2 regions of the Streptomyces sp. NPDC004561 genome follow, and region 1 is predicted to be linked to the other one. Evidence: riboswitches for the same ligand, from Rfam matches in the RefSeq annotation. Region 1 holds a riboswitch; the other holds the start of a gene.
The links. A riboswitch is a leader RNA that binds a small molecule or an ion and turns the genes downstream of it on or off. The one in region 1 is predicted to bind S-adenosylmethionine.
Positions count from the first base shown of each region.

Region 2: it holds a riboswitch for S-adenosylmethionine, as region 1 does, so the genes downstream of both, thrC (threonine synthase) here and ACWEN3_RS21805 (aminotransferase class V-fold PLP-dependent enzyme) in region 1, are expected to answer to the same signal.

Region 1 is NZ_JBSGDB010000163.1:8,684-12,474, reverse strand. It holds gene qcrB (cytochrome bc1 complex cytochrome b subunit) at 1-1,128, shown strand, start outside; gene trpD (anthranilate phosphoribosyltransferase) at 1,266-2,330, shown strand; SAM riboswitch class IV at 2,404-2,520, shown strand; gene ACWEN3_RS21805 (aminotransferase class V-fold PLP-dependent enzyme) at 2,665-3,791, shown strand, end outside.
Region 2 is NZ_JBSGDB010000084.1:17,052-20,842, reverse strand. It holds gene ACWEN3_RS14225 (alpha,alpha-trehalose-phosphate synthase (UDP-forming)) at 1-1,026, opposite strand, end outside; gene ACWEN3_RS14220 (glucosyl-3-phosphoglycerate synthase) at 1,110-2,054, opposite strand; SAM riboswitch class I at 2,185-2,329, shown strand; gene thrC (threonine synthase) at 2,347-3,630, shown strand; gene ACWEN3_RS14210 (MoaD/ThiS family protein) at 3,627-3,791, shown strand, end outside.

The DNA of each region.
Region 1 (3,791 bases):
CCGGACGACCTGCTCTCCGGCACCGGTGTCCGCTTCATGGAGGGCGCGATCCTGTCCGTGCCGATCGTCGGCACGTACCTGTCGTTCTTCCTCTTCGGCGGTCAGTTCCCCGGCCACGACTTCGTCGCCCGGTTCTACTCGATCCACATCCTGCTGCTGCCGGGCATCATGCTCGGCCTGATGGTGGGCCACCTGATCCTGGTCTTCTACCACAAGCACACGCAGTTCGCGGGTCCGGGCAAGTCCAACAACAACGTCGTCGGCATGCCGCTGCTGCCGGTCTACATGGCCAAGGCCGGAGGCTTCTTCTTCCTGGTCTTCGGTGTCATCGCGGTTATCTCCGCCATCGCGCAGATCAACCCGATCTGGGCCATGGGTCCCTACCGTCCGGACCAGGTGTCCACCGGCGCGCAGCCCGACTGGTACATGGGCTTCTCCGAGGGCCTGATCCGCTTCATGCCGGGCTGGGAGATCAACTTCTGGGGTCACACGCTGGTCCTGGGCGTGTTCATCCCGCTGGTGATCTTCCCGCTGGTCCTGGTCGCGATCGCGGTCTACCCGTTCATCGAGGCCTGGGTCACCGGCGACAAGCGCGAGCACCACATCCTGGACCGCCCGCGCAACGCCCCGACGCGCACCGCCCTCGGTGTCGCCTGGATGACGGTGTACCTGACCCTGCTGATCGGTGGCGGCAACGACCTGTGGGCCACGCACCTCAACCTGTCGATCAACGCGGTCACCTGGTTCGTCCGGATCTTCGTCTTCGTCGGACCGGTCCTGATGTTCGTGCTCACCAAGCGGATCTGCCTCGGTCTGCAGCGCCGCGACCGCGACAAGGTGCTGCACGGCCGCGAGACCGGCATCATCAAGCGCCTGCCGCACGGTGAGTTCATCGAGGTGCACGAGCCGCTCAGCCAGGAGCAGCTGCACACGCTCACCGCGCACGAGCAGTACGAGCCGGCCGCGATCGGCCCGACGGTCGACGAGAACGGTGTCGAGCGCAAGGTGAAGGCCGGCGAGCGGCTGCGGGCGAGGGTGTCCAGCGCCTACTACGGCGAGGACAACCAGATCACGAAGCCGACCGTCGACGAGTACAAGGAGATCACGAGCGGCCACGGCCACCACTGATCCCCGCGTCGCCACGCCACGCTGAAGGGCCCCGTCCGGGTTACGGACGGGGCCCTTCGCCGTCCCCCGGGCTCGATAGGGTGGGAGCTGTTGAGACTCGCGTCCCGTGGTCCGGGACATCGAACCAGGAGCGGCTTATGAGCGCTGTGACCCCCGCTGGAGGCGACACCGCGGCGGGCCGCTCCTGGCCCGCTCTGCTGAACGGCCTGCTGGACGGACGCGACCTGTCCGCCGACGACACCGCCTGGGCGATGGACCTGATCATGCGCGGCGAGGCGACGGACGCGCAGATCGCCGGGTTCATGGTGGCGCTGCGGGCCAAGGGCGAGACGGTCGAGGAGATCTCCGGCCTCGTCCGCACGATGTACGAGCACGCGAACGTGATCGAGGTGCCGGGCCCGGCCGTCGACATCGTGGGCACCGGCGGCGACGGCGCCAGGACGGTGAACATCTCCACGATGTCCTCGATCGTGGTCGCGGGCACCGGTGTCAGGGTCGTCAAGCACGGCAACCGCGCCGCCTCCTCCGCCTCCGGCTCCTCCGACGTCCTGGAGAAGCTCGGGATCAACCTGAACCTGACCCCGAAGCGGGTCGCCGAGGTCGCCGAAGAGGCCGGCATCACCATCTGCTTCGCGGTGAAGTTCCACCCGTCGCTGCGTCATGTCGCCCCCGCGCGCGGCCAGTTGGGCATCCGGACCACGTTCAACGTGCTCGGTCCGCTGACCAACCCGGCCAAGGTGCGCGCCCAGGCGGTGGGCGTCGCCGACCCGCGGATGGCGCCCATCGTGGCCGGCGTCCTCGCCGAGCGCGGCAACTCCGCGCTGGTCTTCCGGGGCGACGACGGCCTGGACGAGCTGACGACCACCTCCACCTCCCGGGTCTGGGTGGTCCGGGACGGCAAGGTCGCCGAGGAGTCCTTCGACCCGCGCGACGCCGGGATCGAACTGGTCCCCGTGGCGGCCCTGCGCGGCGGTGACCCCGCGTACAACGCCGAGGTCGCCCGGCGCCTGCTGGACGGCGAACCGGGCCCCGTGCGGGACACCGTCCTGCTGAACGCGGCCGCGGCGCTGGTCGCCCTCGCGCCGGGCGACGCACCGCTCGCGGAGCAGCTGCGCACCGGCATGGCGAAGGCCGCGGAGTCGATCGACTCCGGCGCGGCCAAGCGGGCGCTGGAGCGGTGGGTGGCGGCCAGCAACGCCTAGTGCTGCGACCGGCGTCCCGCGATCCGGACTCGGGTTGCGGGGCGCCGATCACTTCACGTACGTTCCCGTATCAGGTCACGAGTGACAGTCATGAGGCCCCGGCCGACTGTCCGGCAACCCTCCGTCCGTGGCGGGGTGCCCCGGGTGAGGACCAGGCCGCAGGCAGCGAGGTCTGCGGCAAGCGCGGACCCCTCGCGAGACCAGGGGTCCTGGGTCGTCGAGGAGCCTTCCGTGAGCAAGCGAATGCGATAGGGCCGCCGAGCCCCGCCTCCGCACACCCTTCTTCTCTTCCTTCCGTACGCCCTGTGCCGTACGTCCTCACGGGAGTTCACCCATGTCTGTCTCCACCGTTGCCGCCGACCAGTCCGTTTGTGCCCCGCTGCCCGTTCTGGGCCGGGATGTCGCCGTCCCGCTCGTCACCGGTGGCGAGGTCACCTACGCGGCCCTCGACTACGCGGCCAGCGCCCCCGCCCTCCAGCGCGTATGGGACGACGTGGCGGCCTACGCCCCGTACTACGGCAGCGTCCACCGAGGCGCCGGCTACCTCTCCCAGCTCTCCACCGACCTGTTCGAGAACGCCCGCGCGACCGTGGCCGCGTTCCTCGGCTGCCGCGAGGACGACCAGGTGGTCTTCACCCGGTCGACGACCGACTCCCTGAACCTCCTGGCCCGCGCCCTGCCCGAGGGCTGCCAGGTCTTCGTCTTCGAGACCGAGCACCACGCCTCGCTGCTGCCCTGGCAGGACGCGAAGGTCACCTGCCTCGACGCCCCGCGCACCCCCCGGCAGGCCGTCACGACGCTGGAGCGGGCCCTCGCCGACCGCGACCCCCACGGCCCGGCCCTGGTGTGCGTCACCGGCGCCTCCAACGTCACCGGGGAGCTGTGGCCGGTGCGCGAGCTGGCCGCCGCCGCGCACGCCCACGGCGCCCGGATCGTCCTGGACGCCGCCCAGCTGGCCCCGCACCACCCGCTGGACGTGCGCGAGCTGGACGTCGACTGGGTCGCCTTCTCCGGCCACAAGCTGTACGCGCCCTTCGGCTCCGGCGTCCTGGCGGGCCGAGCCGACTGGCTGCGGGCGGCCGAGCCGTACCTCGCGGGCGGCGGCGCCAGCCGCAAGGTCACCCGGCGCCAGGACGGCGGGGTGGACGTGGAGTGGCACGAGAGCGCCGCCCGGCACGAGGCGGGCTCCCCGAACGTCATCGGCGCCCACTCCATCGCCTCCGCCTGCAAGGCGCTCACCGAGGCAGGCTGGGACACCCTCGTCGCCCGTGAGCGGCACCTGATCCGCACGGTCCGCGAGGGACTGGCCGAGGTGCCCGAGGTCCGGATCCTCTCCCTCTTCGGCGACGACGCCCCGCGCGTCGGGGTCATCTCCTTCGTCGTCGAGGGCTGGAACAGCTCCCACTTCGCCGCCGCCCTCTCCGCCGAGTACGGCATCGGCGTCCGCGACGGCCTCTTCTG
Region 2 (3,791 bases), on a different contig from region 1:
GGCCACCCGGCGCACCCCGGCCGTGTAGTCGCGGTACACGGCCAGGTCCTGCCGCGACGGATACGCGAACGCGAGGTGCACCACGCGCTCGCGCCACTCGGGGTGGTCGTCGAGCAGCTGCCGGTACGCCAGCAGCCCGCGCACGATGTTCTTGGACAGCTCGGTGCGGTCGACGCGCACGATCGTCCGGCGCCCCTCGCCGATCTCCCGCCGCAGCACGGCCATCCGCTCGTCCACGTCCGCTTCGTGGGCCCGCTTCCGCAGGAAGTCCGCGTCCGCGCCCAGCCCGTGCACCCCGATCCGGGTGCCCGAGGGGATCCCCGGCCCCAGCACCGCGTGACAGCAGTCCGTGAACGCGTCCGCCCAGCGCCGGGTGAGGAAGGCGGCCCGGTCCGCGCCCAGGATGCCGGTCAGCAGCTCGGCCGCGATGTCGTCCGGCAGCAGCCGGAAGTAGTCCGGCGGGGCCCAGGGGGTGTGCGAGAAGTGGCCGATGCGCAGGTCGGGGCGGAGCTGGCGGAGCATGCGCGGGGCGAGGGCCAGGTGGTAGTCCTGGATCAGCACGGCGGCGCCGTCCGCGGCCTCCTCGGCCAGCGCCTCGGCGAAGACCCGGTTGTAGGCCTCGTACGCGGCCCACTGCCGGCGGAACTCCGCGTCGAAGACCGGTTCCAGCGGCGTCTGGTACAGCATGTGGTGGACGAACCAGAGCACCGAGTTGGCGATGCCGTTGTACGCGTCGGCGTGCACGGAGGCGTCGATGTCGAGCATCCGCACCCGCTGCCCGCCGGTGTCCTCGGCCGGCAGCAGCCCGCCGCCCGCGCGCCGCACGGCCTCCCGGTCGCCGTCGCTCAGCGCTGCGCACACCCACACCGCGTCGGTGTCCGGCCCGATGGCCGACAGCCCCGAGACCAGCCCGCCGCCACCCCGCTTGGCGTGCAGCGAGCCGCCCGCACCGTCGGGGCGCACTTCGTACGAAACCGGGCCGCGATTGGACGCGACCAGCACCTCTGCACCGTGCGTGGAAGCCATGGTCCTCAACCTAGCCCGGCCCGGAAACGCTCAAACGTACGGACCACCCCGGAAGGCGGCCGTATACGGCCGTACCTCCACTTTCACGCCACCCGGCGGTGCGCGTACTCCGCGATCTCGGTCATCGGCGGCCGCTCCTCGGTGTCCACCGAGTAGGTGCGCGGTTCGAAGCCGTCCTCGCCCCGCTCGAACTGGGTCAGCGAGGGGCGGATCAGGTGCCCGCGGGCGAGCCGGAGCTGCGCCGTGCGGTAGATGGCGGCGGCCATCCGGCCCAGCGCCTGCCCGTCCTGGTGCCGGTGCTTGCGCACCCCCACGTCCACCTGGGCCAGCGCGTCCAGGCCGGCCAGGTGCAGCGCGTCGACCAGCATGCCCAGCTCCACCCCGTAGCCGACCGGGAAGGGCAGCTGCTCCAGCAGCGAGCGCCGGGCCGCGTACTCGCCCCCCAGCGGCTGCACGAAGCCGGCCAGCTGCGGCCAGTGCATGTTCAGCAGCGGCCGGGCCATCAGCTCGGTGACCCGGCCGCCCTGCCCCGCCGATCCGGCGAGCGGGCGGTCGTACATGGCCTTGACCAGATCCACCTCGGGGTCGGTCAGCAGGGGGCCGACGATCCCGGAGACGAAGTCGGAGGAGAACTCCCTGAGGTCGGCGTCGATGAAGCAGACGATGTCCCCGGTGGTGACGAGGAGGGAGCGCCACAGGACCTCCCCCTTGCCCGGAACGGCGGGGATGCGGGGCAGGATGTCGTCGCGGTGGACGACCCGCGCGCCCGCGGCGGCGGCGACCGCGGAGGTGCGGTCGGTGGAACCGGAGTCGACGACGACGATCTCGTCTACGAGCGGGACCCGCTCCACGAGGTCGCGCCGGATCACGGCGACGATGTCGCCGACGGTCTCCTCCTCGTTGAGCGCGGGCAGTACGACGCTGATCGTGTGACCCGTGCGTTGCTTGGCGGCGAGGACCAGGTGCAGCGGGCGATCGGACACGGACCAGGAGCGGGTGCTCAGCCAGCGCTCGACTTCTTCCAGCACGGTCTGCGGCTCCTCACGGTTGTCTCGCGCTTCGGACGACTATCTCAACTGTCCTGGCCTTCGGTTACAGTCTTGAACAACGCCGATGACCATCGCATGTCGGGGGTCGCCCGCGTTGACAACCACATACAGCTCATCCAGAGGGGCAGAGGGACACGGCCCGATGAAGCCCCGGCAACCCTCCAGCCGGTTTCTCGTCTTTCCGAGCGAGGCTCCCGGCTAGGGAAGGTGCCAAATCCGTCTCACGGCGAGATGCGTCGTGAGGAAGATGAGGAGAAAGGGCCTCGCCTCCATGGCTGTGCAGACAGTTGCAAGCACCAGCAATCCCACTGTGGACCTCGGTCCGGCCGCTGCCCTGAGCTGCCGCGAGTGCGGTCACCGGGTACCCCTCGGACCGCTGTTCGCCTGCGAGGAGTGTTTCGGCCCGTTGGAGATCGCGTACGACTTCTCGGCCTACGAGACCGAGGAACTGCGTCGGCGCATCGAGGCGGGACCCGCGAACATCTGGCGCTACGCGCCGCTGCTGCCCGTCCCCGCGGACGTGGCCGGCAAGCCGAACATCAACCCCGGCTGGACCCAGCTCGTCAAGGCCGACAACCTGGCGCGCGAGCTGGGCGTGACCGGCGGTCTGTACGTGAAGGACGACTCCGGCAACCCGACGCACTCCTTCAAGGACCGCGTCGTCGCGCAGGCCCTGGAGGCCGCCCGCGCCTTCGGCTTCACGACGCTCAGCTGCTCCTCCACCGGCAACCTGGCCGGCGCCGTCGGCGCCGCCGCCGCCCGCGCCGGCTTCCGCTCCTGCGTGTTCATCCCGCACGACCTGGAGCAGGGCAAGGTCGTCATGGCCGCGGTCTACGGCGGCGAACTCGTCGGCATCGAGGGCAACTACGACGACGTGAACCGCTTCTGCTCCGAGCTGATCGGCGACCCCGCCGGCGAGGGCTGGGGATTCGTCAACGTCAACCTGCGGCCCTACTACGCCGAGGGCTCCAAGACCCTGGCGTACGAGATCTGCGAGCAGCTCGGCTGGCGGCTGCCCGACCAGATCGTCGTCCCGATCGCCTCCGGCTCGCAGCTCACGAAGATCGACAAGGGGCTGCAGGAGCTGATCAAGCTGGGTCTGGTCGAGGACAGGCCGTACAAGATCTTCGGCGCCCAGGCCGAGGGCTGCTCGCCGGTGTCGACCGCCTTCAAGGCCGGGCACGACGTGGTCCGGCCGCAGAAGCCGAACACCATCGCCAAGTCCCTCGCGATCGGCAACCCGGCCGACGGGCCGTACGTCCTGGACATCGCCCGCCGCACCGGCGGTGCCGTGGAGGACGTGACGGACGCCGAGGTGGTCGACGCGATCAAGCTGCTGGCCCGCACCGAGGGCATCTTCGCTGAGACGGCGGGCGGTGTGACCGTCGGCGTCACCCGCAAGCTGGTCAAGGACGGCGTGCTGGACCCGGCGAAGACCACGGTCGTCCTCAACACCGGCGACGGCCTGAAGACCCTCGACGCGGTGGCCGGCACCGGCCTCACCGCCACCATCCGCCCGACCCTGGACTCCTTCCGAGAGGCTGGCCTCGCATGAGCGTGACCGTTCGCATCCCCACCATCCTGCGCACCTACACCGGCGGCCGGGCCGAGGTCGCCGCCGAGGGGGCGACCCTCTCCGAGGTCATCGAGGACCTGGAGAAGAACCACACCGGGATCGCCGCCCGGGTGCTGGACGACCAGGGCAGGCTGCGCCGG